Regions from separate parts of the Kitasatospora sp. NPDC092286 genome, predicted to be linked through region 1. Evidence: riboswitches for the same ligand, from Rfam matches in the RefSeq annotation. Region 1 holds a riboswitch; each other region holds the start of a gene.
What was found. Region 1 has a riboswitch for cyclic di-AMP ahead of ACIQIB_RS27445 (transglycosylase family protein). Riboswitches for the same ligand answer to the same signal wherever they lie in the genome.

Region 1 (9,765 bases):
CGATCGGTGCCCTGTCCGCCGCGGCCGGTCTGGTGGTCGGTGTCGGCATCGGTGCCGGGCTGCAGTCCCTGGTCGGCGCGATGGACAGCGGGATGCCCAGCGGCCCGCTGGTGATCAAGCCGCTCACCGTGGCCGTCACCCTGGTGGTCGGCATCGTGGTGACGGTGCTCTCCGCCCTGCTGCCCGCCATGCGGGCCTCCCGGATCGCCCCGGTGGCCGCGATGAGCAGCGGTGACCAGCCGAGCAGCCAGAAGAGTCTGGTGGTCCGCAACACGATCGGCTCGATCGGCGCCGCCGGCGGCGCCGCGCTGATCGCCTACGGCGCGTCCACCGGCAACGGCGACGGCCGGATGCCGGTCGCGGTCGGCGCCGTGCTGGCCCTGGTCGGCGTCTTCGTCCTGCTGCCGCTGCTCTCCCGCCCGGTCATCGCCCTGATCGGCCCGGTCCTCGGGAAGCTGGCCGGCATGCCCGGCAAGCTCGCCCGGCAGAACGCGGTGCGCAACCCGCGCCGCACCGCGGCCACCGCCGCCGCGCTCACCATCGGCCTGACCCTGGTCAGCGGTCTGACGGTGATCGGCGCCTCGGTCGGCGACGCGATAGACAAGGCCGTCACCAGCTCCCTGAAGGCCGACTACCTGGTCGGGGCCGCCAACGGCATGAGCCTCTCGGACAAGGTCCCGGCCGAGATCGCCAAGACCCCCGGGGTGACCGCCTCCTCGCCGTTCACCACCGTCTACTGGGACCTCAACGGCAAGAACCAGGAGATCACCGGGCTGAACCAGGACTCCTTCGACAAGCTCGTCTCGGTCAAGCTGACCAGCGGCTCCACCGCCGGGCTCGGCCAGGGCCAGATCCTGATCGACGAGGATGTCGCCAAGAACGGCAACCTCACCACCGGCTCGACCGTCAAGATCACCTACCCGGACGAGTCCACCGGCCAGGTCACCGTCGGCGGTGTCTACCAGAAGGGCGGGATGGTCGGCGGGGCCGCACTGGCCAACAGCGAGATCGTCAAGCACGATCCCCAGCCCTACATCAGGAACGTCCTGGTCAAGGGCGCCGACGGCGCCACCGACAAGCTGAAGCAGTCGCTCAAGGACGCCACCGGCGCCAACCCGGTGATCGAGGTCCAGTCCAAGCAGGACGTCCGCGACGAGTTCAGCCAGACCATCACCTTCGCGCTGAACATGATGTACGGACTGCTGGCGATGTCCGTGATCGTCGCGATCCTCGGGGTGATCAACACGCTGGCCATGTCGGTCTTCGAGCGCAAGCGCGAGATCGGGATGCTGCGGGCGATCGGCCTGGACCGCTCCGGCATCAAGCGGATGGTCCGGCTGGAGTCCGTGGTGATCTCGGTCTTCGGCGCCGGCATCGGTGTCCTGCTCGGCTGCTTCATGGCCTGGGCGATCAACGGCACGCTGAAGTCGAGCCTGCAGGGCCTCACCACGGTGCTCCCCTTCGGCCAGCTGCTGCTCTTCCTGGCACTGGCCGGCGTGGTCGGCCTGGTGGCCGCCTTCTGGCCGGCCCGCCGGGCCTCCAAGCTGGACATCCTGGAGAGCATCAAGACCGACTGACCGCCGGCCGGGGAAGGCCGGAAGCCGGGAAGCCGGGAAGCCGGGAACAGGAAAACGGGAAGTCCCCCGCCGGAGGGTTCGGCGGGGGACTTCCCGTACTTCTTGTACTCCGCCCGGTCGCACGGGCCGGCTGAGCACCACGGAGGTCGTGGTCCGGCGGCGTTGCCGGGCGGAGGGCCTCCGACTCATACCCCGACGCTCCCACGCCGGGGTGTCAGTCGCTTACTTGCTGGCGAGTTCCTTGTCCGCGGCCGGCTTGGCCGCCACGGCGGGCTTCGGCGCGGGCGCCGTAGCCTCCTGGAACGCCTCGAACGGCTTCTCCATCTGCGACAGGCCGACGGCCTCGCGCTTCAGGAACACGGCCAGCGTCCAGTCGGTGAAGACGCGGATCTTGCGGTTCATGGTCGGGACCATGGCGCCGTGGTACAGGCGGTGGAACCACCAGGCCGGACGGCCCTTCAGCTTGTACTTGCCGAAGAGGATCGCCACACCCTTGTGCAGGCCGAGACCGGCCACCGCACCGAGGTTCTTGTGCTTGTACTCGGACTGCGGGAAGCCGCGCATCCCGGAGATGACGTTGTCGCCGAGGACGGCGGCCTGACGGACCGCGTGCTGCGCGTTCGGCGGGCACCAGGCGCCCTCGCCGGCGGCGAGGTCCGGCACCTGGGCGTTGTCGCCGGCGGACCAGACGTAGTCGAAGCCCTGGACCTGCAGGGTCGGGGCGGTGTCGACGTGGCCGCGCGGGCCCAGCGGCAGGCCGAAGTTGGCCAGCACCGGGTTCGGCTTCACACCGGCCGTCCACACGATGGTGGAGGCATCGGCCTCGACGCCGTTCTTCAGCACGACGTGCTGGTCGACGCAGGAGTCCATCGAGGTCTCGATGTAGATCTCGATGTTGCGCTCTTCGAGCTTCTCCTTGGTCCACAGACCGAGGTCCGGGCCCATCTCCGGGAGGATGCGGTTGGCCGCCTCCACCAGGATGAAGCGCATGTCGTCACGGCTGACGGTCCGGTAGATCTTGGCGGCGTCGCGCGCCATGTCCTCGATCTCGGCGATCGTCTCGACACCGGCGAAGCCACCGCCGATGACGACGAAGGTCAGCGCCTTGCGGCGGACCGCCTCGTCCGTGGTGGACTCGGCCTTGTCCAGCTGCGCCATGACGTGGTTGCGGAGGCTGATGGCCTCCTCGACCGTCTTCATGCCGATGCCGTGCTCCGCCAGACCCGGGATCGGGAAGGTGCGGGAGACCGAGCCGGTCGCGACGACCAGGTACTCGAAGGGCAGCTCGTACGAGTCGCCGGCCGCCGGCTGGATGGTGGCGACCTTGCGGGCGTGGTCCACACCGGTGACCGCACCGGTGAGCACCTCCGCCTTCTTCAGGGCGCTGCGCAGCGGGGCAACGAGGTTGCGGGGCGCGACGTTGCCGCCGGCCGCCTCGGGGAGGAAGGGCAGGTACGTCATGTACGACCGCGGGTCGACGACCGTGACGGTCGCTTCGCCGTAACGCATCTTCTTGAGGATGCGCATCGCGGCATACAGGCCGACGTAACCACCGCCGACAATGAGGATGCGAGGACGCTCCGTGGTGCTCATATCCGAAAGTATCCAGCACCGTTCGGAGCAGCCTTCGTGAGCCCAGTCACAAGCTTCTGGACACCCTGTGCTACACTTCGCGGCCCATTTCCCGGCTCAGGAGTACAGCCCCACCACCCACCGGAGCCCCGGGAGAGCACGCGCGTTCGAATGACCCGGCTGAGCAGCAACGATCCGTGCCGCGCCTGGGTTCCCGTGCATGATTTCGATTTTCAAACCCCCAGGGGAGCCTCACCTACGATCCAACGGTCGGCACGCCGGACGGACCTTTGGTCCCATATTTCGGACGGAGTGGGCCAACGACTGCGACGAATGACTGGATCGTCATGTGAAGAAATTCACGAACTTTCCCGCACGGCCCCGGGCGCGCCCCGGCCCCGGAGCCCCGATCGGGGCTCCGGGGCCGGAGAGGTAAGGCCCGCGGAAGGTCAGCGGGCAATACTCCAGGCGATGCCGTCCAGGATGTCGTGCTCGCTGACGACCACCTCGGCGGCGCCCGTCCGCTCCATGATCTCCAGCAGCTCCAGCGCGCCGGCCGCGATCACGTCCACCCGGCCGGGGTGCATCGACGGGATGGCCGCGCGCTGGGCGTGGGTGGCGGCCAGCAGCTCGTCGGCGATCCGCGCCACCCGCTCCCTGGTGATCCGCGAGTGGTGGATCACCTCGGAGTCGTACACGGGCAGGTCCTGGGCGATCGCGGAGACCGTGGTGACCGTCCCGGCCAGGCCCACCAGGGTGGCCGCACCGGTCAGCGGGACGGTCTCCTCGGCCTTGTCCAGCTCGGCCGCGATGTGTGCCCGGGCGGCGGAGATCTGCTCCGGCGTCGGCAGCTCGGCGCCGCCGAAGTGCCGCTCGGTCAGCCGGACGCAGCCGATGTCCACCGAGCGGGCCGCCTGCACGTCCCGCGTGCCCAGCACGAACTCGGTGGAGCCGCCACCGAGGTCGAAGACCAGATAGGGCGCCGGGAACTGACCACCGGTGAACTCCTTGGTGGCGCCCACGAAGGAGAGGTGCGCCTCTTCGTCGCCGCTGACCACCTCGGGCTCGACACCCAGGATCCCGCGCACGCCGCTGATGTACTCGTCGCTGTTCTCGGCGTCCCGGGAGGCGCTGGTGGCGACGAAGCGGGTCCGGTCCGGGCCGACGCCGAGCCCGGAGATGACCTCCGCGTACTCGCGGCAGGCCGCGAAGGTGCGGGCCAGCGCGTCCGGGTGCAGCCGCCCTGTCCGGTCCACGCCCTGGCCCAGCCGGTTGATGACCATCCGGCGGTCGAGGTCGGTGATCTCCCCGGTCTCCGGGTCCAGGTCGGCGACCAGTAGCCGGATCGAGTTGGTGCCGCAGTCGATCGCGGCGACCCGGGTGACGCTCATGCGCCGGCCTCCCGGTCGTCCTGGCCGGCCTCCTCGGCGGCGCGCTTCTTCGCGGCGCGCTCCTCGGCCTTCCGCTGCTTGGCGGCGATCACGGCCTCGTGGTCGTGCTCCTTGGCGCGGTTGCGCGCGACCCGCCCACCGGCGGCCTCGACCTCGTCGGCGGAGACGCACGGGCCCTTGGCCCACCAGTCCTCCAGCATGCCGATCGCCTCGTCACCGAGCGGGTTGACGCCCGGTCCGGCCGCCAGCGAGTGGCCGACCAGTACGTGCAGGCACTTCACCCGGTCCGGCATGCCGCCGGCGCTCGGGAAGCCCTCCAGCACCTCGATGGCGTCCCGGCGGGCGATGTAGTCCTCGTGCGCCTTCTGGTAGGCGGCGGCCAGCTCCGGGTCCTCGGCGAGCCGGGCGGTCTGCTCCTTCATCACGCCGTCCGCCTCCAGGGTGCCGATCAGCGAGGCGGCCTTGGGGCAGGTCAGGTAGTACAGGGTCGGGAACGGCGTGCCGTCCGCGAGCCGGGGGGCCGTCTCCACGACGTCCGGGTTGCCGCAGGGGCAGCGGTGTGCGACCGCGCGCAGTCCGCGCGGGACCCGGCCGAGCTGCGCGGCGATGGCCGCGACGTCGGAGTCGGAGACGGTGGGGTGGTTCTCAGTGGTCATGGGGGGAGCTGTCTCCAGCGAGGGCGGGGGCGGGTGGAGAGGGCGGGGCCAGGGCGGCGGTGTCGGCTGTGTCGGCGGCGTCGACCGAGTCCCAGACGCTGGCGTACCAGGGCTTGGCCGCCGTCACCGGGCCGTGGGCCGCGCCCTCGGAGGGGGCGGGCGAGCTGACGGAGGACTTGGTGGCGCCCTGGCCGGCCGGGTCCACCGCGATGTACGGGGTCTCCCCCGGCATCGCGTAGTGCAGCCGGGCGCGGGCCTGCGCCTTGACGTACTCCGGGTCCTGCCAGCGGGCCTTCTCCCGGCGCAGCTGCTCGACCTGCTGCCGGGTGTGCTCGGCCTTCGCCCGCTGGGCGGAGATCTCGGAGCGCTGGGAGATGAACTGGCGGGTCGGGTAGGCGAGGATCGCCACCAGCGAGCAGAGCACCAGGACGAGGACGGTCGCCCGGCTCGTGAACCGGGGACGGGCCGCCAAGCCCGGAATCCTCCAGCCTGCCATCTCCCGATTCCCCTCCTGGTCGCGACGGTGCCCCGCCGTCCACCCTACGGGGTGAACGGCGGGGCACCGGTCAGGCGTGCGCTACCGGACGGCCGAGGGACCGGGCCGGAAGGGCTCAGCCCTCGTGCTTGAAGCGCGGGAAGGCGCCGCGGCCGGCGTACTCGGCGGCGTCGTCGAGGATCTCCTCGATGCGCAGCAGCTGGTTGTACTTGGCGACGCGCTCGGAGCGGGCCGGGGCGCCGGTCTTGATCTGGCCGCAGTTGGTGGCGACGGCCAGGTCGGCGATGGTGACGTCCTCAGTCTCACCGGAGCGGTGCGACATCATGCAGCGGTAGCCGTTGCGCTGGGCCAGCTCGACGGCGTCCAGGGTCTCGGTCAGCGAGCCGATCTGGTTCACCTTCACCAGCAGCGCGTTGGCGGTGGCGGTCTCGATGCCCTTGGCCAGGCGGACCGGGTTGGTGACGAACAGGTCGTCGCCGACCAGCTGGACCTTGTCGCCCAGCTTGACGGTCATGGCCTTCCAGCCGTCCCAGTCCGACTCGTCCAGCGGATCCTCGATGGAGACCAGCGGGTAGGCGGCGACCAGCTCGGCGTAGTACTCGATGAGCTCGTTGGCCGAGAGCGCCTTGCCCTCGAACTGGTAGGCGCCGTCCTCGTGGAACTCGGAGGCGGCGACGTCCAGGGCGAGCGCGATGTCCTTGCCGGGGACGTAGCCGGCCTTCTGGATGGCCTCGACGATGAGGTCCAGGGCCTCGCGGTTGCTGTCCAGGTTCGGCGCGAAGCCGCCCTCGTCACCGAGGCCGGTGGACAGGCCGCGCTCCTTCAGCACGCCCTTGAGGGTGTGGTAGACCTCGACGCCCCAGCGGACGGCCTCGGAGAAGGACTCCGCGCCGATCGGGGCGATCATGAACTCCTGGATGTCGACGTTGGAGTCCGCGTGCGAGCCGCCGTTGAGGATGTTCATCATCGGGACCGGCAGGACGTGCGCGTTCGGGCCGCCCAGGTAGCGGAACAGCGGCAGGTCGCTGGCCTCGGCGGCGGCGTGCGCGACGGCCAGCGAGACGCCCAGGATGGCGTTGGCGCCGAGCGAGGACTTGTCCGGGGTGGCGTCCAGGTCGAGCATGGCCTGGTCGATCAGGCGCTGCTCGGTGGCGTCGTAGCCGACCAGCTCCGGGCCGATCTGCTCGATGACGGCCAGAACGGCCTTCTCCACGCCCTTGCCGAAGTAGCGGTTCTTGTCACCGTCGCGAAGCTCCAGCGCCTCGAAGGCGCCGGTCGAGGCACCCGACGGGACAGCGGCACGGCCGGTGCTGCCGTCGTCGAGGCCGACCTCGACCTCGACCGTGGGGTTCCCACGCGAGTCGAGAATCTCACGGGCTACGACGACATCGATGGACGGCACGAGGCATCTCCTAGCGGAAGCAGGGGTCCGGCTGACGGTGATGATGTCGGCGGGACGATTGCGGAGTCGTTACGACCAGAGCCTAACCGCACGGGCTCTCAGGGCCACGCTGACCTCGGTCCCGTCTCAGCGTGTGGCCTGCCTACCCACCGGTAGTTCACCTGGTTGCCCCATGGACGGGGCCGGAAGCGGGCGAAGGGGGCCGAATCCGGCCCCCTTCGCCCGCTGTCGCCTGTGCGGGACTCAGCCGAGGGTGAGCACCTGGCCGGGGACGATCAGGTTCGGGTTGCCGCCGACGGTGCCGCGGTTGCCGTCGTACAGCGCCTGCCAGCCGCCGGAGACGCCCTGGGCGGCGGCGATGGTGGACAGCGTGTCGCCGGACTGGACGGTGTAGCCGTGACCGCTCTTCGGCGCGGCGGCCGGGGCGCTCTGGGCGGCCGCCGGGCGGAAGTCCTGGCTCGCGGCCTGGCCGGCGTACTGCTGGTAGACGCTCTGGTGGCTGGTCCAGTACCAGGCGCCGTTGTTCTGGTACCAGTACACCTTCGCGTCGGCGTCCCAGCCGGCCTTGCCGGAGAAGCCCGGGGCCTGGGTGTTCTGCTGCGCGGGCTGGGCGGGCTTCGCGGCCGGCTGCGGGGCCTGCTGCTGGACGGGCTTCTGCGCGGGCTTCTGGGCCTGCGGCTGAACCGGCTTCGGCTGGGCCGGCTTCGGCGTGGCGGGCTTGGCGGCGGCGGAGGTGTCGACCGCGGCCGGGGCGCCGCCCTTGGTCAGGCCGGCCTTCTGGGAGCAGACCGGCCAGGCGCCCGGCCCCTGCGAGGCGAGGACCTTCTCCGCGACCGAGATCTGCTGGGCCTTGCTGGCCTGGTTGGCCTGCGCGGCGTACGCGTTGCCGCCGTACGCCTTCCAGGTGCTGGAGGTGAACTGCAGGCCGCCGTAGAAGCCGTTGCCCGTGTTGATGCTCCAGTTGCCGCCGCTCTCGCACTGGGCGACCGCGTCCCAGGTGGAGGCGGGGGCGGCCGAGGCACCGGAGGCGGTGAGGAGCGGCATCGCGAGTCCGACGCCGGCCACACCGGCGACGGCGATGGCCTTCTCGGCCTGGGTACGACGACGGTGACGGCCAGTTCCAACGAACAGCATGAAGATGTCCCTCTCCGCACGCCTGCGAGGTGAGCTGTCGGGTTCGGACCGGGAGGTGGCCCGGCCGCGTCACGCGGAACGTCTCGGCCCGCGCGGGCGGCTTCACCCCAAGCCGTGGGGGACGGCAACAAACCTGGTTCCCCCGCCCCTGCCCAAGGGTTCTGGTCGATTTCCCGTGACGCGGCGGGCAGGATTCGGCGTCCCGCGCACGAGGTCCGCAGCAGCGGACTCCAGGGAGGTTAGACAGATCATCACATCAATCACAAGCTCATATCGCCCACATCACACAGAAATTACGGCCCGTGGTCATGCGCCTACCAACCGAGGTGCTATGTCCGGTTTAATGGTGATTCAGGCCACGTGGAGCGGGTCGACGGCACCCGACTGACGCGCCGGAAACCTCAGTCGACGGTCTCGGACGACGGCCTCTCCGGGGTGAATTCGACCGGCAGTTCACGAAGTCCACGCATGATCAGACCACCGCGCCACCGCAGATTCTCCGGGCTTTCGGCAAGCCGCAGATCGGGCAGCCGGGAGAGCAGCGTGGCCAGTGCGGCCCGGCCCTCCAACCGGGCCAGCGGGGCGCCGATGCAGTAGTGGATGCCGTGCCCGAAGCCGAGGTGCGGGTTGTCCGTCCGGGCCAGGTCGAGGGTGTTCTCGTCGGAGAACCGCGCCGGGTCCCGGTCCGCCGCCGCGAGCACCACCAGCACCGGGTCACCGACCGGGATGTCCACCCCGCCGATGGTCAGCGGGGTGGTGGCGAAGCGCCAGGTGGCCAGCTCCACCGGGCCGTCGTAGCGCAGGAGTTCCTCGATGCCGGTCTCCAGCAGCGCGGTCTCGCCGCGGACGATCGAGTCCTGCAGCAGGGCCCGCTGGCCGGGGTTGCGCAGCAGCGCGTAGGTGCCGTTGCCGATCAGGTTGACGGTCGTCTCGAAGCCGGCGAAGAGCAGGATGAAGGCCATCGCCGCGGCCTCGTTCTCGGTCAGGTGCTCGCCGTGGTCACTGGCCCGGATCAGACCGGAGATCAGGTCGTCGCCGAGGTCGGCCCGCTTGCGGTGGATCAGCTCCAGCAGATACGCCCGCATCTTCCGTACCGCGCGCCCGACGCCACCGCGCTGACCGCCGCCGTGGCGGATCATCATGCCCGCCCAGTCCCGGAAGTCGTCCTGGTCCTCGGACGGCACGCCGAGCAGGTCGCAGATCGCGTAGATGGGCAGCGGGAAGGCGAACTCGTGGATCAGGTCCGCCGAGCCGCGCTCCGCGAAGCCGTCGATCAGCCGGTCGGTGAGCTGCTGCACCCGCGGCTCGAACTCGGCCACCCGGCGCGGCGTGAACGCCTTCGACACCAGCCGGCGCAGCCGGGTGTGGTCCGGCGGGTCGATGTTCAGCAGGTGCGTCATCAGATCGGCCTGCCGCTCCCCCGGAATGCCCACCCGGCCGGTGCGGTGCGCCTGCCCGCTGTGGTGGGCGGGGTTCTTGGAGAGCCTGCCGTCGGCGAGCGCCTGCCGGGCGTCCGCGTACCTGGTCACCAGCCAGG
Region 2 (9,765 bases), on a different contig from region 1:
CGCCGCCGACGCCGGGGCTCCGGGGGGAGCGCCTGAGCCCACCCAGGGACCACCCGAGAGGACCCCCGATGACCGTCCCCGCCCTGACCGCTGAGACGCGCTGGCGCTGCACCCTGTGCGGCAACCTGACCCGCTTCGACGTGACCCGCTCCGCCCGGGTGACCGAGTACCTGCACTTCGACCTGGCCGGCGAGTCCAAGGTGGAGGAGACCGAGGTGCTCAGCGAGACCATCGAGTCGGTGCGCTGCCGCTGGTGCAACGCGGTGGACCAGGTCGAACTGGTGGCCCGTCCCGGGGCCGAGGCCGGAGAGGCCGCCGCTGAGCAGGGCTGACGCCCGGTCCGTGGGGTGGACGGTGCGCGGCCGTTCACCGCACGGGGACAATACAGACAGAACGCACGGAGCGTGACGACGAGGGCGACGGCCGCGGGCCGTACCCCGCTGGACGAGGATCGGAGCCGAGGACGTGGTGGACGCAGCGAAGGAGCCCGCCGGGCCGCAGGGGCGGCAGCCCGCTGTGGACGGGCAGGCGCCGGACGCGGCCGAGGCCGCCCCGTCCGGTACCGGGGCCCCCGCCGAGGAGTCGGGCGGTGACGAGCCGGCGGCAGACCGGGCCGTCGAGACGCTCGACCGGCCGCTGCCCGAGGGTGTGCGCCGCCGGGTGGTGGGCCTCGCCGCCGACGCGCTCGGGGGGCTGCCGCCCGCCGAACTGCCGCAGAGCCTGCGGCAGTACGCCAAGTTCACGCCGGCCCGGCGGGCCAAGTACGCGGCCACCGCGCTGGCCGCCGCACTGGAGTCGGAGCCGGCCTTCCGGCTCCGGATAGCGGAGCGGCTGCGGCTGGGCCAGCCGGACCTGGTGAAGGCGCTGGAGGCGGGCCATGTGCCCGGCGCCGCCGACCCGATGGACGTGGCGGCCGCCGCCTATCTGGTGCGGTCGGCGGGCTGGAGCCGGCTGGTCGCCGAGGCGGGGGAGCAGGCCGAGCGGGCCGGCGCCGAGGGCGCCGCCGCCGAGGCGGCCCGGCTGGCGGAGAAGCTGCAGGCGGAGCTGGCGGAGGTACGGGCCTCCGCCCGGGCGGACCTGGAGCGGCAGCGGGCCGAGTCGGAGGACGTCCGCAAGGAGGCCGAGTCGCTGCGCAAGAAGGTGCGGTCGCTGGAGAGCGACACCCGCCGGGCGCAGGCGGAGACCCGCCGGGTCACCGCCGAGCTGGAGGCGCTGAGGACGCAGGCGGCCGCCGAGCGCAGCGCGGGTGAGAGCGAGGCCCGGCGGCTGCGGCACCGGATCTCCGAACTGGAGACCGCCGCCGAGCAGGGCCGCCGTTCGGCCCGCGAGGGGCGCAGCGTCGAGGACATGCGGCTGCGGCTGCTGCTGGACACCGTGCTGCAGTCGGCGCAGGGCCTGCAGCGGGAGCTGGCGCTGCCGGTCTCCCAGATCCGCCCGGCGGACCTGGTGGAGGCGGTGGTGCCGGGCTCGGCCTCGCCGCACGACGTGGCCCGGCGCGGGCTGGCGGAGGACGATCCGGCGCTGCTGGACCAGCTGCTGGCGATCCCGCAGGTGCATCTGGTGGTGGACGGCTACAACGTGACCAAGACCGGTTATCCGGCGCTGCCGCTGGAGCAGCAGCGGATCCGGTTGCTGGGCGGGCTGGCGATGCTGGCCCAGCGCACCCAGGCGGAGGTCACCTGTGTGTTCGACGGGCAGGACCTGGACGTGCCGGTGATCATGGCGCCGCCGCGCGGGGTGCGGGTGCGCTTCAGCCGGACCGGGGAGACGGCGGACGAGCTGATCCGCCGTCTGGTGCGGGCCGAGCCGCAGGGCCGTCCGGTGGTGGTGGTCTCCACCGACCGGGAGGTCGCGGAGGGCGTGCGCAAGGCGGGCGCGCGCCCCGTCGCCTCCGTCCTGCTGCTGAACCGGCTGGCCCGGCCCTGATGCCGGAGGGACCGGAGTGACCGCTGGTCAGCGCCCGGTTTGCGGCAGTGTGTGGATCCCGTGAAGTCAGGCCGCCGGTGGAGGTTCACGCCATCGGGGGAGTGGCGGAAAGCGTGGATCTTCACTAGGGTCTGGCGTCAAACCTATTTTCCGGATCCTCACTCAAACGGGTGAGTCCGTTGGAAGAAGGAACCGATCACTTTGGCCTCCCACCGCCGTCCCAAGCAGCCGAGCCGCGCGCGGGTCTCCGTGCTCACCGCTGCCGCTGCGACCGCGGTCGCCCTCTCCGCCCAGGTCGGCGCCCACGCCGCGCCCTCCCCCAAGAAGGAGGACGTGAAGGCGCAGATCGACCAGCTGAACGAGGAGCAGGAGCAGGCGGCCGAGAAGTACAACGGCGCCAAGGAGCGGGCCGACCAGCTGCGCAAGCAGGCGGACCAGCTCCAGGACCAGGTGGCCCGCGGCCAGGACCAGATGACGCAGCTTCAGGCCGGGCTGGCCGAGGTGGCGGGCGAGCAGTACCGCACCGGCGGCATCGACCCGTCCGTGCAGCTGATGCTCTCCTCCGACCCGTCGGGTTACCTGGACAAGGCCTCCAGCGTCCAGCAGGCCAGCTCCAGCCAGTCCGAGGCGCTCAAGGGCCTGCAGGACCAGCAGCGCCGCCTGGACCAGCAGAAGGCCGAGGCGGCCGCCGTCCTCGCCTCCCTGGACAGCACCACCAAGGATCTGAACCAGGCCAAGGCGGACGTCAACCAGAAGCTCAAGGAGGCCCAGACGCTGCTGAACTCGCTCAGCGCGGCCGACCGGGCCGCCCTGAAGGCGCAGCAGCAGCAGGACGACCGGGCCTCGCGCGGCAGCGAGCGCACCGACCTGAGCAGCCTGCCGCAGGCCGGCGGGTACGCCGGGGTGGCCGTCGCCAAGGCGATGAGCAAGCAGGGCTCGCCGTACGTCTGGGGTGCCATCGGGCCGAGCACCTTCGACTGCTCCGGTCTGATGGTCTGGGCGTACAAGCAGGCCAATGTCTCGTTGCCGCGCACCTCGCAGGCGCAGGCCGGCGTCGGCACCCGGGTCCCCTCGCTGGACCAGGCGCAGCCCGGTGACCTGATCATCTACCGCGACGACCGCAGCCATGTCGCGATGTACATCGGCAACGGCATGGTGGTGCACGCGCCGCACACCGGTGACGTGGTGAAGGTGATGAAGGCCGACGCGATGAAGATCAACGCCATCCGCCGGGTCTGACGGTTCGTCGATTGGGGGCAGAAGCCCCCGATCCGGACATTCCCTGATAGGTCGACACGCCCGGCCGGGCCGGCCCACTGCTGTGATGTGGGACACGCCCCGGTCGGGCGCTCTCGACCCGCATTGTGAGTAATGATCAGCCCCGCGTGCGGTTGTGATCACATTCGGTCATATTCACAAATGAACTTGGGTATTCTTCCGTCTTTTTTCTGACAAGGATTTGAACGGATCACGGTTCTGTTACTAGGGTCATGCCTCGAACCACCGTGCAGTCGATCACCCATCCCGGGTGACGGCGGGGGTTACCGTCGAGTTCGTGAAGCAGCGGGGCAGGTGACTGCCCGACGGGGAGTCCAGCAGTCGGGGACGCTGTGGAGCGGAGCCGGGGAACCAAGTTCCTCCGGGGTGAATCGGCGCCAGGTCGACCGGTGGAACGGTCGGTGAGGCGCCGTAGGGCACGCTTCCGGCCCGAACCCGTCAGCTCACCCGGTAGGCGGACGTAGGAAGAAGGAGTCCGCCTTCGTGGCGTCCCATCGTCGTCCCAAGCCCGCCGGCCGTGCCCGCGTCTCCATCCTGACCGCGGCCGCCGCAGCGGCCGTGGCCCTCTCCGCGCAGTCGGGCGCGCACGCCGACCCGACGCCGACCAAGGATCAGGTCAAGGAGCAGGTCGACAAGCTCAACGAGCAGGCCGAGGTCGCCACCGAGCAGTACAACGGCGCCCAGGCCAAGCAGCAGGAGCTGCAGAAGCAGGTCGGCGAGCTCCAGGACAAGGTGGCCCGCCAGCAGTCGCAGGTGACCGATCTGCAGGGCGGCCTCGCCGAGATCGCCGGCGAGCAGTACCGCAACGGCGGCATATCGCCGACCGTTCAGCTGATGCTCTCCTCCAGCCCGGACAACTTCCTCACCCAGGCCGGCACCCTGACACAGGCCGGCAGCTCGCAGTCGGGCCAGCTGAAGGAGCTCCAGGAGCAGCAGCGCAGGCTCGACCAGGACCGCACCGAGGCCCAGAACAAGCTCGGCGAGCTGGAGGCCACCACCCAGCAGCTGAAGGCCTCCAAGGAGGAGATCCAGGGCAAGCTGGCCAAGGCCCAGGAACTGCTCAACACGCTGACCGAGCAGGAGCGCGAGGCGCTGCGCGCGGCCGAGGAGAAGGCCGCCGCCGAGGCCAAGGCCAAGGCGGACGCCGCCAAGGCGACCGCGAAGGCCGAGGCCGACCGGGCATCCCGCGACAACGGCCGCGGCGACCTGGGCACCCCGTCATCCTCGCCCGTCACCAAGCCGTCGGCGTCGTCCACGCCGTCCACGCCGTCCACGTCGTCCGCGCCCAGCGCCCCGGCCGCCAACGGCTCGCGGGCCGCCGCCGCGATCGCGGCCGCCGAGAGCAAGCTCGGCGCGCCGTACGTCTACGGCGCCACCGGCCCGAACTCCTTCGACTGCTCCGGCCTCACCAGCTGGGCGTACGCCCAGGCGAACGTGTCGCTGCCGCGCACCTCGCAGGCCCAGGCCAACGCCGGCACCCGGATCGGCTCGAACATCGCCAACGCCCAGCCCGGCGACCTGGTGATCTTCTACGGCGACAACCACCACGTGGGCATCTACGTCGGTGGCGGCCAGGTCATCCACGCGCCCAAGCCCGGCGCCTCGGTCCGCTACGAGTCGGCCTCCAACATGCCGGTCTCCACCATCGTGCGGCTCTGACCCCGAGTCAGGCTTTCGCAGGCCCGGTCTCCCTCGCGGGAGGCCGGGCCTGCGGCTTTTCCGGCCGGCCGGACGCCTGTCCGATTCAGGGTCAAATATTCGGGTTGGTAGGGGTTTGGACTCGCTCGCCCGGACTCGCTAACGTCTGCCACCGGACACCCGCTTCCAGAGCCGCCCGCACCGGAGCGGCCACAGGCCGGGACGCAGAATTGGAGCCGCAGTCGGATGGCCGTGCACCGCCGTTCCCCACAGTCGGGTGCGCACACCCTCGCCCGCGCGCTGGTGCTGACCGCGGCGGCCACCACCGTCCTGGGCGTGGCCGTGGGCGGCAGCGCCCATGCCGCCCCGGGCTCACCGGACGGGCCGCAGAACCGCAAGGACGTCAAGGTGCGGATCGACCAGCTGTACGACGAGGCCGAACAGGCGTCGGAGAAGTACAACGCGGCGCTGGACGCGCAGCAGCGGCTGCAGAGCGAGGCCGGCACGCTCCAGCAGCAGATCGCCGTCGGCCAGGACGAGCTCAACCGGCTGCGCGGCGACCTCGCCACCGTCGCCGGCGCCGAGTACCGGGCCGGCGGCCTGGCGCAGACCGTCCAGCTGATGCTCTCCACCGACCCCGAGGGCTATCTGTCCCGGGCGCGCTCCCTCGACCAGGCCGCCGAGCGGCAGAACGACACGCTGCACGAGGTGGTGTCGCGCCAGCGCCGGCTCGACCAGCGCCGGGCCGAGACCTCCGCCAAGCTCTCCGAACTGGAGCAGATCCGCCGTGCCCTCGCCGACAGCAAGCAACAGATCCAGCAGCGGCTGGCCGGGGCGCAGAAGCTGCTCAACGGTCTGAGCGCCACCGAGCGGGCCAGGATGGCGGCCCAGGACGCCCGGGAGGCCGAGCAGCGTGCCACCCGCGGTACCGACCGGCTCGACCTCGGGAGCGTCCCGCCCGCCTCGGAGCGCGGTGCCGCCGCGCTGGCCGCCGCCGTGAAGATGATCGGCTCGCCCTATGTGTACGGATCCGCCGGACCGCGAGCGTTCGACTGCTCCGGTCTGATGTACTGGAGCTGGCAGCAGGCCGGAGTGACCCTGCCGCGGACCTCGCAGGCCCAGGCGTTCGCCGGCCGGCGGGTCAGCCTCTCAGACGCGCGACCGGGAGACCTGGTGATCTTCTACCGGGACATGCACCACGTCGGCATGTACGCCGGCGGCGGGGTGATCGTGCACGCCCCCTACCCGGGTGCCAAGGTCCGCTTCGAGAGCGTCAGCGCGATGCCCGTCGCGGGGGTGGTCCGGCTCTGAGGCGGACCGGCCGGACCTCTGCCACCGACGCCGGAGCCCGCTGTGGCGTGCTGTCCCGGCGCGGTGCGCTGCTGCTCGCGGTGGGCGGACTGGCCCAGCTCTCGCTGCCCAGGGCCGCCCCGGCGGCGCCGGTCGCGGGCCGGGTGGCGGATGACGGGGCCGCGGTGGCGGCCCTGCTGACCGAGCGGGCCCAGGCGCTGGCGGGGTCGACGGGCCTGTCGTTGGTCGACCCGGGCTACCGGAACCTGGTGCTCGGCGCCGGTGCCGGGCCGGGCCGGCTCACCGCCGGGGCCGAACTGGCCGTCCGGGTGGCCGGCTACGACGACCAGCCGGTGGTGTACCCGCGCCGGCTCACCCTGCTGCGGACCGCGGCCGGCTGGCAGGTCGAGCGGGAGGAGAGCGCCGGCGGCCCGCCGCCGCTGTGGGACCTCGGCACCCTCCGGGCCGTACGGGGCGACCACTGCCTGGTGCTCGGTCTGGCCGACGGCCCCGATCCGGCGGAGCTCGCGGCCGTGGCGGACCGGGCCGTACCGGCGGTCAGCGCGGTCTGGGGCACCGGGTGGGCGGGCCGCCTGCTACTGGAACTGCCCGCCACCGAGGCCCAGTTCGTCCGGCTGCTGGAGGGCGAGCCGGCCGACTGGACGGGGATGGCGGCCGTCACCACCGCGGCGCCCGGGGCGCCCTGGCACACCCCGGCGGACCGGGTGCTGGTCAACCCCGGGGCGTACCAGCGGCTCAGCGACTTCGGCCGCCAGGTGGTCACCACCCATGAGGCGACGCATGTCGCGACCCGGGCGGAAACCCGGGCCTGGACGCCGCTCTGGCTCTCCGAGGGCGTCGCCGACTGGACCGGCTACCAGGGCTCCGGGCGCCTCCCGCGGCAGATCGCCCCCGAGCTGGCCCGTGACGTCGCCGCCGGGAAGGTGCCGGCCGCGCTGCCCGCCGACAGGGACTTCACCGCCGGCGCCACCGGCATCGCCCAGGCCTACGAACAGTCCTGGCTGGCCTGTGACCTGATCGCCCGCCGGTACGGGCCCGAGCGGCTGGTCGCGTTCTACCGGGCGGTCGGCGCGGCGGGCCCGGGCGCCGACCGGGACCAGCGGCTGGACCGGGTGCTCCGGGATCAACTGGGCCTCGGCCTGGCCGAGTTCACCGGGCTCTGGACGGCCGAGACGGTCCGGCTGCTGGAGCCCTAGCACTCGGGGCGTCCCGAGCCCCGCTAGCGCCGTTCGGCCCGTGCGCCGGGCCGGTCGATGCCGTCCAGCAGGTCCTGCTCGTACGCGATGCCGGGCCGCACCGGGTAGGAGGCGGTCGTCGGAAGGGGCACCGAGGAGGCCAGCACGACGGTGGGCGGCAGCTGCGCCGGACCGCGGGTGGAGCGCCAGAGCCGGACGCAGGAGAGCACCGTGGCGACCAGCAGCAGCAGGTTGCGCAGGGTCAGGACGGTGACCGCCAGCGGGTCGCTGCCGACCACCTCGGTGAACATCAGCGGGAACTCCAGCAGGGTCAGCGGAGTGGCGGCCAGGACCAGCAGCACCACCGGCCGCTGGCTGCTGCCGCGCACGGTCAGGCAGACCGCCGCCACGCCGACCAGCCAGACCAGGTACTGCGGGCTGATCACCCGGCTGGTCACGGTGAAGATCAGCAGCGCGGTCAGCGCGGCGTCGTACATGGTGGCCGCGTTGCGGCGCTTGGCGGTGAAACGCCAGAGCAGCAGCCAGGCGAAGCCCAGCACGGTACCGGCCATCATGACCTTGCCGACCACGTCCACCCACGGCCCGAGCATCTCGACCGAGCCGTAGTTCATCATCACCCGGCCGTCCCAGGCCCCCGCGATCCGGGCGAAGTGCAGCGGCAGCGCGCCGACCGACTCGACCTCGACGCCGCGGTCCTTCTGGAACGTCAGGAACTCGAACGCGCCGTTCATCCCGGCCGCGAGCAGGAAGCCCACCGCGACGGCGGTGGCCGCCGCGGTCGTCCAGGCCCGCCGGGTGCGCCGGCCGGACGGTGTGCCGATCAGGGCGAGCAGCGGCCAGATCTTGATGATCCCGCCCAGGCCCAGCAGCAGTCCGCCGATCGCCGGGCGGCGGATCAGCGCCAGCAGGCCGGCCACCGCGATCGCGGTCACCACCACGTCGTACCGGTTGTAGATCATCGGGCCGAGCAGCGGCACGCCGGCCATCCAGACCCAGGCGCCGGTCAGCGCCCGTCCCTTGCGCAGACCGGTCCGCACCAGCAGCGCCATCGCGACCGCGTCGGCGACCCCGCAGATCACCCAGAACGAGACCAGGTAGGACCAGGGCAGCAGCCCGGGCAGCAGGATGACCAGGGCGGCGCCGGGCGGGTACTGCCAGGTCACGTCGTCCAGCGGGAAGGTGCCGGTCTGCAGCACGCCGTACCAGCCGTGGTAGATCAGCCAGACGTCGGTGGTGATGTCCCCGCCGGCCATCTTCAGGACGCCGGTCATCAGCAGCACCAGCAGCGCCCGGGTGGCCAGCCAGCTCGCGCCGAGCGCGCAGAGCGCCCCGGCGCGCCCGGAGGGGCGCGCGGGTGCCTGCGGGGGCTCCTGGCGGACGGCCAGCGCCGTGCCGGGGCCTTCGGCGCCGCTGGGTGTACCGGACTCGGTGGCCGGGGCCAACTCCACTGCGCTCCCTCGTTCGTCTCGGACGTCCTACCGGAGGCGTCTCGCGACGGACGCCCGGGCCGTCGGTGGTGGGCACGGCGCGTTCGGCCGGGCCCCACCGGCTGCCTAGGTACTAGGACAGGCCCTGGGGTGAAACGGTTGCCGTGCGCGGATCCGTTCCCGGTGGGCCATGGTGTTGACCTATCGTACGGATCACCCAGCGGTACACCGAGCACCCCCCGACCGAGCGAGCCGTGGCCTGATGCACAGAACCTTGATCGTCACCAATGACTTCCCGCCGCGCCCCGGCGGCATCCAGGCCTTTGTGCACAACATGGCTGTGCGTCAGCCCGCCGGGAGCATCGTGGTGTACGCCTCGACCTGGCGCGACGGCACCGAGGTGGCCCGCTTCGACGCCGAGCAGCCGTTCCCGGTGATCCGCGACCGGACGAAGGTGATGGTTCCCACACCCCGGGTCACCCGGCGGGCGGCCGAGATCCTGAAGGCCGAGAAGTGCGACTCGGTCTGGTTCGGCGCCGCCGCGCCGCTCGGGCTGATGGCGCCGGCGCTGCGCCGCGCCGGGGCCGGCCGGCTGCTCGGCATGACCCACGGGCACGAGGCCGCCTGGGCCCAGCTGCCGGTGGCCCGGCAGCTGCTGCGCCGGATCGGCGCGGGCACCGACACCCTCACCTACCTCGGCGAGTACACCCGCTCCCGGATCGCCGACGCGGTCGGGCCCGAGGCGGCCGCGCGGATGGTCCAGCTGCCGCCGGGCGTCGACGAGCGGACCTTCCACCCCGACTCCGGCGGCGCCGAGCTGCGCCGGCGGCTGGGTCTGGCGAACCGTCCGGTGGTGGTCTGCGTCTCCCGGCTGGTGCCGCGCAAGGGCCAGGACACCCTGATCGAGGCGATGCCGCAGATCCTCGCCGACGTGCCGGACACCGTGCTGCTGATCGTCGGCGGCGGCCCGTACCAGGCGGACCTGGAGA
Region 3 (9,765 bases), on a different contig from region 1:
GAGGCCGTCAAGGGCATCGAGACCTACAAGTCGCTGTTCACCTCGCCCGGCACCGTCAAGGCCGACGTCACCACCGACGCCTACGCGCACATGATGGACGCCTTCAACAGCGGCAAGGTCGCGGCCATCATCCAGGGCCCCTGGGAGATCACCAACATCTACAAGGGCTCCGCGTTCGCCGACAAGACCAACCTCGGCATCGCCCCCGTCCCGGCCGGCTCCGCCGGCAAGGCCGGCGCCCCCACCGGCGGCCACAACATCTCCGTCTACGCCGGCGCCGACCAGGCCCACAAGGCCGCCGCCGAGAAGTTCGCCGCCTTCATGACCTCCGCCGAGAGCCAGGCGTTCATCGCGCAGAAGAACTCCACCCTGCCGACCCGCGCCGACGCCTTCACCCCCGAGGTCAAGGCCGACCCCGGCATCGCGGGCTTCCAGGCCGTGCTCGGCAGCGCCAAGCCGCGCCCCGAACTGCCCGAGTACAGCTCGCTGTTCGCCTCGCTCGGTACCAACCTCGGCAAGGTGGCCCAGGGCACCGGCACCCAGGACGGCCTGAACACCGTCGCCACCGACTACGCCAAGCTCCTCCCGGGCTTCGCCAAGTAGTCCGGGGGCTTCCCCGACAAGCCCCCGTCGTCCGGCCCGCCGCGCTCCCTCCCGGCGGGCCGGACGGCCAGCTCCGTACCAGCAGTCGCCGAAGCGGGCGGCGGACCTCCTGAGAAGGTGTCAATCGATGTCAGTCGCCGTGCAGGGCGCCACCGGCAAGGGCAGCCGGGAGCGCGATTCGCGTCCGGGCCCGATGGAGCGGCTCAAGCGCTCCTACGCCAAGCACTGGTACGCCTACGCGATGATCACGCCGGTGGTGCTGGTGCTCGGCGTGCTGGTGCTCTACCCGCTCGCCGAGGGCATCTGGCTCACCCTCACCGACGCCAACAGCCTCAACGCCGCCCGCAAGATCGGCGTCAACGAGATCCCGGCCAGCTACAAGTTCGTCGGCTTCGACAACTACGCCGACATCCTCTGGGGCCCCGGCTCGTACGACCGCTTCTGGTCGCACTTCGTCTGGACCATCACCTGGACGGCGCTCTGCGTCTTCCTGCACTACACCATCGGCCTGGGCCTGGCCCTGCTGCTCAACCAGAAGCTGCGCGGCCGCGCCGTCTACCGGATGCTGCTCATTCTGCCGTGGGCCGTGCCGACCTTCGTCACCGTCTTCTCCTGGCGGCTGATGCTCGCCGACGGCGGCGCCGTCAACGGGCTGCTCTCCTCCCTGCACCTGCCCGAACCCGGCTGGCTGGACGACCCGCTGGCACAGAAGGCCGCCGCGATCCTGGTCAACACCTGGGTCGGCGTGCCGTTCATGATGATCTCGCTGCTCGGCGGCCTGCAGTCGATCCCGGCCGAGCTGTACGAGGCCGCCGAGATGGACGGCGCCACCCCCTGGCAGCGCTTCCGGTACGTCACCCTGCCCGGGCTGCGCACCGTCTCCTCCACCGTCGTCCTGCTCGGCGTGATCTGGACGTTCAACCAGTTCGCGGTCATCTTCCTGCTGTTCGGCACCAGCGGAGCGCCCGACGCCCAGCTGCTCGTCACCTGGGCCTACCGCCTCGGCTTCGGCCAGCAGCCCCGGGACTACGCGCAGTCCGCCGCCTACGGCGTGATCCTGCTCTCCATCCTGATCGTCTTCACCGCCTTCTACCGGCGCTGGCTCGCCCGCAACGAGCAGGCCAACGGCTGACGCCCCGCAACCCCAGCGACCACGAAGGCAGGTACCCCCGATGAGCACCACCACCGACCGACCCACCGTCCGCACCGCGGGCGCGGCCACCCCGGCCGCCAAGCCGGCCCGGGTCCGCCGCCGCGGCGAGGCGAGCCCGCTGGTCAAGACGCTGTCGCACGGCACGCTGATCCTGGCCAGCCTGATCGCGCTCTTCCCGGTGGCGTGGATCCTCTACGTCTCGCTCGGCCCCGACAAGACGGACTACCTCCACCCCGGCGAGATCTTCGACAAGATGACGCTGTCGAACTACCACACGGTGCTGTTCGACACCGACTTCTTCACCTGGTTCGGCAACGCGTTCCTGGTCTCCGGGGTCACCACGGTCTTCGGCGTGCTGATCGCCGCCACCACCGGCTACGCCGTCTCCCGGATGCGCTTCCCCGGCCACAAGCCGCTGATGTGGTCGCTGCTGGTCACCCAGATGTTCCCGATCGCGGTGCTGATCGTGCCGATGTACACGATCCTCTCCGACCTCGGCCTGCTGGACAGCTACCTCGGACTGATCCTGGTCTACTCGACCACCACCGTCCCGTACTGCGCCTGGCTGCTCAAGGGCTACTTCGACACCATCCCGGTGGAGATCGACGAGGCCGGGCGGGTCGACGGGCTCAGCCCGTTCGGCACCTTCTGGCGGCTGGTGCTGCCGCTCGCCCGGCCGGGCCTGGCGGTGGCGGCGTTCTACTCCTTCCTGACCGCCTGGGCCGAGGTGGCCTTCGCCTCCACCTTCATGCTCAGCTCCGACAAGTACACCCTCGCCGTCGGCCTGCAGACCTTCGTCAGCGAGCACGACGCCCAGTGGAACCTGATGGCGGCGACCGCGGTCCTGATCGCGATCCCCTCCTCGGCCCTCTTCTACCTGGTGCAGCGTCACCTGGTCACCGGTCTCACGGCCGGCGCCTCCAAGTCCTGACCGCTGCCGTATCCACCGCCTAGTCCCCAAGGGATACCGTCCATGACCCAGAACCTGGCCGACACCTCCCGGCCCGCCGCCGACGCCACCGCTCACGAGGCGAGCACCGGCGCGTCCAGAGACTGGTGGCGGGACGCGGTCATCTACCAGGTGTACCCGCGCAGCTTCGCCGACTCCAACGGCGACGGCATGGGCGACCTGCCCGGCATCCGCAGCCGCCTGCCCTACCTGCGCGACCTCGGCGTGGACGCGGTCTGGCTCTCGCCGTTCTACGCCTCGCCGCAGGCCGACGCCGGTTACGACGTGGCCGACTACCGCGCGGTGGACCCGATGTTCGGCACCCTGCTGGACGCCGACGCGCTGATCCGCGACGCCCACGAGCTGGGCCTGCGGATCATCGTGGACCTCGTCCCCAACCACTCCTCCGACCAGCACGAGTGGTTCCAGCGGGCGCTGCGCGACGGCCCCGCCTCGCCGCTGCGCGAGCGCTACCACTTCCGTCCGGGCAAGGGAGAGAACGGCGAACTGCCGCCCAACGACTGGGAGTCCATCTTCGGCGGCCCGGCCTGGACCCGCTCGGAGAACCCGGACGGCACCCCGGGCGACTGGTACCTGCACCTGTTCGCCCCCGAGCAGCCCGACTTCAACTGGGAGAACACGGCCGTCGCCGACGAGTTCCGCTCGATCCTGCGGTTCTGGCTGGACATGGGCGTCGACGGCTTCCGGATCGACGTCGCCCACGGCCTGGTCAAGGCCCCCGGCCTGCCCGACCTCGGCGGCGCCGACCAGCTCAAGCTGCTCGGCAACGACGTCATGCCGTTCTTCGACCAGGACGGCGTGCACGAGATCTACCGCAGCTGGCGGACCATCCTGGACGAGTACCCGGGCGAGCGGATCGGCGTCGCCGAGGCCTGGACCCCGACCGTCCAGCGCACCGCCAACTACGTCCGCCCCGACGAACTGCACCAGGCCTTCAACTTCCAGTACCTGGGCACCTCCTGGGACGCCGCCGAGCTGCGCGAGGTGATCGACCTCTCGCTCGACTCGATGCGCCCGGTGGAGGCCCCCACCACCTGGGTGCTCTCCAACCACGACGTCACCCGGCACGCCACCCGCTTCGCCAACCCGCCGGGCCTGGGCACCCAGATCCGCACCGCCGGCGACCGCGGCCTCGGCCTGCGCCGCGCCCGTGCCGCCACCCTGCTGATGCTCGCGCTGCCCGGCTCCGCGTACATCTACCAGGGTGAGGAGCTCGGCCTGCCGGACGTCACGGACCTGCCCGACGAGGTCCGCCAGGACCCGTCGTTCTTCCGTCAGGCGGGCCAGGACGGCTACCGCGACGGCTGCCGGGTGCCGATCCCGTGGTCCGGCACCGAGGCCCCGTACGGCTTCGGCCCGACCGCCGGCGGCCCGAGCTGGCTGCCCCAGCCCGCCGAGTGGGCCGCGCTCAGCGTCGAGGCGCAGACCGGTGACCCGACGTCCACCCTGGAGCTGTACCGCAGTGCGCTGGCCGTCCGGCGTGCGCAGCCCGGGCTGGGCGCCGGCACCGAGGTCGAGTGGCTGGACGGCCCCGAGGGCACCCTGACGTTCCGCCGCGGCTCGTTCGTGTGCACGGTGAACACCACCGACCAGCCGGTCCGGATAGCCGTGCCCGGCCGGCTGCTGCTCGCCTCCGCCGACCTGGAGGTGGACGGCGGCGAGACCGTGCTGGCCCCGGACAGCACCGGCTGGTGGGCGGTCTGACGTGGTTGCAATAGGCTCTGGGACCGTGACTACGGCGCGACTCTCAGACATCGCGGCGCAGGCGGGGGTCAGCGAAGCCACCGTCTCCCGCGTACTCAACGGCAAGGCGAACGTCTCCGCCGCCACCCGGCAGACCGTGCTGGCGGCGCTGGACGTGCTCGGCTACGAGCGGCCGACCCGCCTGCGCCAGCGCAGCGCCGGACTGATCGGGCTGATCACCCCGGAGCTGAGCAACCCGATCTTCCCCGCGCTGGCCCAGGTGATCGAGCAGGTGCTGAGCCGGCACGGCTACACGCCGGTGCTCTGCACCCAGACGCCCGGCGGCTCGACCGAGGACGAACTGGTCGAGATGCTGGTCGACCGGGGCGTGGCGGGCATCGTCTTCGTCTCCGGCCTGCACGCCGACACCACCGCCGACCACGACCGGTACGCCCGGCTGGCCGGCCGGCAGGTGCCGTTCGTGCTGATCAACGGCTACAGCGAGAAGATCGACGCGCCGTTCATCTCGCCGGACGACCGGGCCGCGATGTGGATGGCCGTCCAGCACCTGGCCGAACTCGGCCACGAGCGGATCGGTCTGGCGGTCGGGCAGCGGCGGTACGTACCGGTGCTGCGCAAGATCGAGGGCTTCACGGCGGCCATGCGGGCGGTGCTCGGCAAGACCCAGGAGGAGGCCGAGGACCTCGTCCACCACACGCTGTTCAGCGTGGAGGGCGGGCACGCGGCGGCCGGCGCGCTGCTCGACAAGGGCTGCACGGCGATCGTTTGCGGCAGCGACATGATGGCGCTCGGCGCGATCCGCGCGGTGCGTCAGCGGGGCCTGGCCGTCCCGCAGGACGTCTCGGTGGTCGGCTTCGACGACTCGCCGCTGATCGCCTTCACCGAGCCGCCGCTCACCACCATCCGCCAGCCGGTCGAGGCGATGGCCACCGCCGCCGTCGACGCCCTGCTGGAGGAGGTCGGTGCGAACGCCGCCCAGCGCGGGGAGTTCATGTTCCAGCCGGAGCTGGTGATGCGCGGCTCCACCGGGGCCTGCCCGCGGTGAACCGGTGCCGGGGCCGCGCTCAGCCCTCCTGGACGGTGGGGCGCTCCTGGTTCACCCGCTGTCCGTCGGCGGCGTCGCCGGTCCGGGTCCCGGTGTGCCGGCCCCGGGCGAGGTGGTCGCGCGGGACCAGTTCGACGGCGTCCTGCGGGTTCGTGGTGCCGGAGAGCGTCATCGCGTCGATGGCGAGATCGGCGTCGAGCGTGACGGTGACCTGGGCCATGTGACTCCTCCTCGGGTACGGAGCAGCAGCATGCCCTGCCGGCGCCCGCGTTGACCACCGGTGGCCCCGCCGGTACCCGGCCGGTGCGCGACGGCCGGGGGAGACAGGCCGAGGCCCCCGGGGAGAGCGACCAGACTCTCCCCGGGGGCCTCGGGGTCGGGGGCGTGCCGGGCACGCCCGGCGGGTCAGACCCGGCCGGCGAAGTCCGGGGCCCAGTTGGCGACGGTCTGGGTCCGCACGCCCGAGCTCGGGTTGGCGGCCTCGACGTACTTCCCGCCGCCGATGTAGATCGCGACGTGGTAGACGCCGGAGTCCTTGCCGTTGTTGGACCAGAACAGCAGGTCGCCCGGGAGCAGGCTGTCCAGCGAGACGTGGGTGCTGGCGGCGGCCTGGTCGGCGGCGACGCGCGGGACGGAGACGCCCGCGGCGCGCAGCGCGGCCTGGGTCAGACCGGAGCAGTCCCAGCCGCCGTTGCCGGTGCCGCCGTAGATGTAGGCCTGACCGACCTTCGACTGGGCGAAGGAGACGGCGGCGGCCATGCTGCCGGTGGCGGTCTGCGCCGGGGCCTGGGTCTGCGCCGGGGCGGCGGGCTTGGCGACCGGCTTGGCGGCGGGCTTGGCGGCGGGGGCCTGCGCGGCCGGCTTGCCGGTGGAGGCGCCGGTGGCGCCCTGGCCGGACTGCTGGGCCTGGCCGCCCTTGCCCAGGGCGAGCTGCTGGCCCGGGTAGATGACGTGCGGACCCTGGGTCAGGGTGCCGCGGTTCAGCTCGTACAGCCGCTCCCAGCCGCCCTGGACGTTGTTCTTGTCGGCGATGGAGGAGAGCCAGTCGCCCGCGATGACGGTGTAGTCGGTCGGCTGGGCCTGGCTGCCGCCCTTGGCCTGGGCGGAGTCGGCGGGGGCCTGGCTCTTCGCCGGGGCCGGGGTCTGCGCGGGGGCCTGCGGGGCGGGCTTCGGCGCGGGGGTGGCGGCCGGCTTCGCGGCGGCCGAGGTGTCGACGGCGGCCGGGGTGCCGCCCTTGGTCAGGCCGGCCTGGACGGAGCAGACAGGCCAGGCGCCGGGGCCCTGCGAGGCGAGGACCTTCTCGGCGACCGCGATCTGCTGGTCCTTGGTGGCCTGGTGGGCCTGCGGGGCGTACGCGGTACCGCCGAAGGCGGCCCAGGCGCTGGAGGTGAACTGCAGGCCGCCGTAGAAGCCGTTGCCGGTGTTGATGGCCCAGTTGCCACCGCTCTCGCACTGGGCGACCTTGTCCCAGGTGGCGACCGGGGCGGCGGAGGCGGTGCCGGTGGTGAGGCACGGGACGGTCAGGCCGACACCCGCGACGCCGACGGCGGCGATCAGGCGGCGGGCGCGACGGGGCAGACTGGTGCCGTTGACGGGCAGCATGAAGACGCGATCCTCTCCCACGCCTGCGAGGTGAGCTGTCGGATTCGGGCTGGAGTTGCCCGGCCGCGCCTTGGCGCGGCTTCACCCCTAGCCCTGAACCGGTTTCGGGAACCGGTCCGGGGCGACTTACCTGTGGGTCCCCCGCTCCTGCCGTGGTGCGTTTCTGCGCTGCCAGCACAACCGACGGCAGGACTCGGCGTTGCGGATGGGCTGGGTTCGTGTAGCCACGAACGGGGAGCACGTTAAGCAGACTCCCGTTCAAACCGCAAACATGTGTGATGCCCGTCACGGTTTACGGGTGAGGGGTTGATTGGCTGTCCATCATGATCAGAAATGACCGATTTTCGGCAACGCCCCTGCGGCCGGACCCAACTGCCTGTGCTTCAGGACGTCAGTACCGACGCGGCCGTCCGGCGGGAGGGCTGCGCGGTGATGGCCAAGGACGAGGACCCGCGTGCCGGGCGCCCGACCGTCAGGCCTCGGGGGGTGCACCGCCGGGCAAAACGCCACAGAGTGGACATATCGCCCGAACGGCCCCGAACTCCCGTACGCCGCCGGACGATGCGGCGCTGGCCGGCGGTCGGCACGGTGTTCGCCGCGGTCGGCGGCGAGGAGATCCTGCGGCGCTCGCTGACCGGGCGGACGCAGCCCGTCGCGGCCACCGGCATGCCCGGTATGCCCGTGGCCCCGGACGGCCCCACCGACGCCGCCGCGGCCCCCGCCGAGGGCGCGGGCATGGACCACCGGCCCGCCGGGCCGCCGCCCGTCGGCACCTCCGGGGCCGGGCCCGCCGCCGCACCGACCGTCGACCTGGCCGGCCGCCGCTGGTCCGACCCGGCCGGCTGGGGCGGTGCGGTACCCGGCCCGCGGAGCGCCGTCCGGATCGCCGACCGGGTGCTCCTCGACACCGATGCCACCGTGGGCTCGCCGCTGGTCGAGCCGACCGGCGCACTCACCTTCGCCGCCGACCGCACCCTCACCCTCGCCTCGGACGGCAACGTCGAGATCCGCGGCACCCTGGCACTCGCCCCCGAGGGCGCCGCCGTGCACACCGTCCGCTTCCCGTCCGTGGACGAGCGGCGCTTCCAGGGCGACGGCGCCAAGGTGGTCGACACCGACACCGACACCGACACCGGGCTCTGGGTGACCGGCGCCGGCTGCCTGCGGCTGGACGGCGCGGCCAAGACCGCCTGGGTCCGTGCCGACCGCGAGCTGCGGGCCGGTGACACCTCCATCGGCCTGGCCGCCGAGCCCACCGGCCGGCTGCCCGGCGACGAACTGGCCGTCACCCCGACCGGCCCGCCCGACGCCGAGGACTTCTCCGCCCGCTACGACCTGGTCACCGTCCGGTCCGTCAGCGGATCCACCGTCACCCTGGACTCCCCGCTGAGGTACGCCCACCCCCGGGTGACCGCCGGAGGGGGCGTCACCGTCGGCGCCGAACTGCTCAACGTGACCTGCGGCGTCCGGGTCGAGGGCACCGCGAAGGGCCGCGCGCACGTCCACGTCACCGGCTCCCGGCACGCCGACGTACGGCACGCCGCACTGCGCTGGGTGGGTCCGCGCGCCGACACCGAGGAGACCTGGAAGGGCCAGGACGGCACCGTCCCCGTCACCGCGCCCGTGCTCGGCCGGTACGGGCTGCACTTCCACATGCTCGGCGACACCACCCGGGGCACCGTCGTCGAGGGCGTGGTGGTCCGCGACGCGGGCAGCCACGCCTTCGTGCCGCACGCCAGCCACGGCATCACCTTCCGCAGCTGCGTCAGCCACGACACCTGGGAGGACGCCGCCTGGTGGGACGGCCCGCCGGACACCCGTACCCCGCAGCGCCCGTCCGACGACATCGTCCACGAGTCCTGCGTGGCCTCCCGCACCCGGCTCGAACCCAACCCGCGCGCCTACCGCCTGACGGGGTTCAACCTCGGCGCGGGCACCGGCGGCCGGGCGGTGGACTGCGTGGCCGTCGGCGTCCAGGGCTCCACCGGCGCCTCCGGCCACGAGTGGCCGGAGAACAGCGAGGGGGTGTGGACCTTCCAGCGCTGCCTGGCCCACAACAACCTGCAGGACGGCATCTTCGTCTGGCTGAACGCCCGGCATCACCATGTGGTCACCGAGTTCGCGGCCTACCACAACGGCGGCCGGGGCATCGAACACGGCGCCTACCTCAACGACTTCGACTACACCGCGAGCGTGCTGTACGGCAACGCCGCCGGGGGAGTGGCCCCGCACGCGCTCGGCCGGGACAAGGGCAGCCTCTTCGACGGGCTGCTGATCGACGCCGCCCGGCACGAACTCGCCGGGGAGGCCGTCACGTTCAGCCGCAGCCGGTTCACCGGCTACCGGAAGGCCGGGGCCGCCTTCCGCGCCGCCGCGGACGGCAAACCGGACGATGTGGCCGTGCTGGACTGCGAGTTCGGCGGCAACGAGCTCTGGATGGACCCGGAGTCGGCGCCGCCCAGGAGCATCGTGCTGCGCCGGGCCGGGCGCTCCGAGGCGCTCCAGGTGCGGAAGGCGGACGGCGGCGGTACGGCGCAACCGCAGTGGAACGCCGCCGTCGGGCCGGTGCCGGCGCTCGCCGCCCGGGCCCGGCCGGTGCAGCCGCCCGCGCTCAGGCTCAGGGGCGCCGCCGCGCCCACCACCCGGGTGGGTGGCCGCTCCTGAGCCGTCCGGACGTCCGCAGGGCCC

Region 2: linked by a shared signal. The riboswitch ahead of ACIQIB_RS29080 (NlpC/P60 family protein) and the one ahead of ACIQIB_RS27445 (transglycosylase family protein) in region 1 are both predicted to bind cyclic di-AMP.
Region 3: linked by a shared signal. The riboswitch ahead of ACIQIB_RS04545 (transglycosylase family protein) and the one ahead of ACIQIB_RS27445 (transglycosylase family protein) in region 1 are both predicted to bind cyclic di-AMP.

Annotation. Positions count from the first base shown of each region.
Region 1 covers NZ_JBIVRD010000030.1:100,126-109,890, reverse strand. Annotated here, with positions in the region: gene ACIQIB_RS27475 (FtsX-like permease family protein) at 1-1,577, shown strand, start outside; gene ACIQIB_RS27470 (NAD(P)/FAD-dependent oxidoreductase) at 1,800-3,170, opposite strand; gene ACIQIB_RS27465 (Ppx/GppA phosphatase family protein) at 3,599-4,540, opposite strand; partial or broken gene ACIQIB_RS27460 (DUF501 domain-containing protein) at 4,702-5,214, opposite strand; gene ACIQIB_RS27455 (septum formation initiator family protein) at 5,186-5,668, opposite strand; gene eno (phosphopyruvate hydratase) at 5,808-7,094, opposite strand; gene ACIQIB_RS27445 (transglycosylase family protein) at 7,338-8,228, opposite strand; cyclic di-AMP (ydaO/yuaA leader) riboswitch at 8,234-8,405, opposite strand; gene ACIQIB_RS27440 (cytochrome P450) at 8,630-9,765, opposite strand, start outside.
Region 2 covers NZ_JBIVRD010000034.1:77,096-86,860, reverse strand. Annotated here, with positions in the region: gene ACIQIB_RS29095 (hypothetical protein) at 69-332, shown strand; gene ACIQIB_RS29090 (NYN domain-containing protein) at 517-1,926, shown strand; gene ACIQIB_RS29085 (NlpC/P60 family protein) at 2,128-3,165, shown strand; cyclic di-AMP (ydaO/yuaA leader) riboswitch at 3,523-3,677, shown strand; gene ACIQIB_RS29080 (NlpC/P60 family protein) at 3,688-4,863, shown strand; gene ACIQIB_RS29075 (NlpC/P60 family protein) at 5,089-6,153, shown strand; gene ACIQIB_RS29070 (hypothetical protein) at 6,201-7,349, shown strand; gene ACIQIB_RS29065 (glycosyltransferase 87 family protein) at 7,373-8,797, opposite strand; gene ACIQIB_RS29060 (glycosyltransferase family 4 protein) at 9,039-9,765, shown strand, end outside.
Region 3 covers NZ_JBIVRD010000002.1:401,404-411,168, forward strand. Annotated here, with positions in the region: gene ACIQIB_RS04515 (extracellular solute-binding protein) at 1-603, shown strand, start outside; gene ACIQIB_RS04520 (sugar ABC transporter permease) at 731-1,735, shown strand; gene ACIQIB_RS04525 (sugar ABC transporter permease) at 1,776-2,687, shown strand; gene ACIQIB_RS04530 (glycoside hydrolase family 13 protein) at 2,730-4,430, shown strand; gene ACIQIB_RS04535 (LacI family DNA-binding transcriptional regulator) at 4,456-5,475, shown strand; gene ACIQIB_RS04540 (hypothetical protein) at 5,495-5,695, opposite strand; gene ACIQIB_RS04545 (transglycosylase family protein) at 5,881-7,098, opposite strand; cyclic di-AMP (ydaO/yuaA leader) riboswitch at 7,085-7,255, opposite strand; gene ACIQIB_RS04550 (hypothetical protein) at 7,639-9,741, shown strand.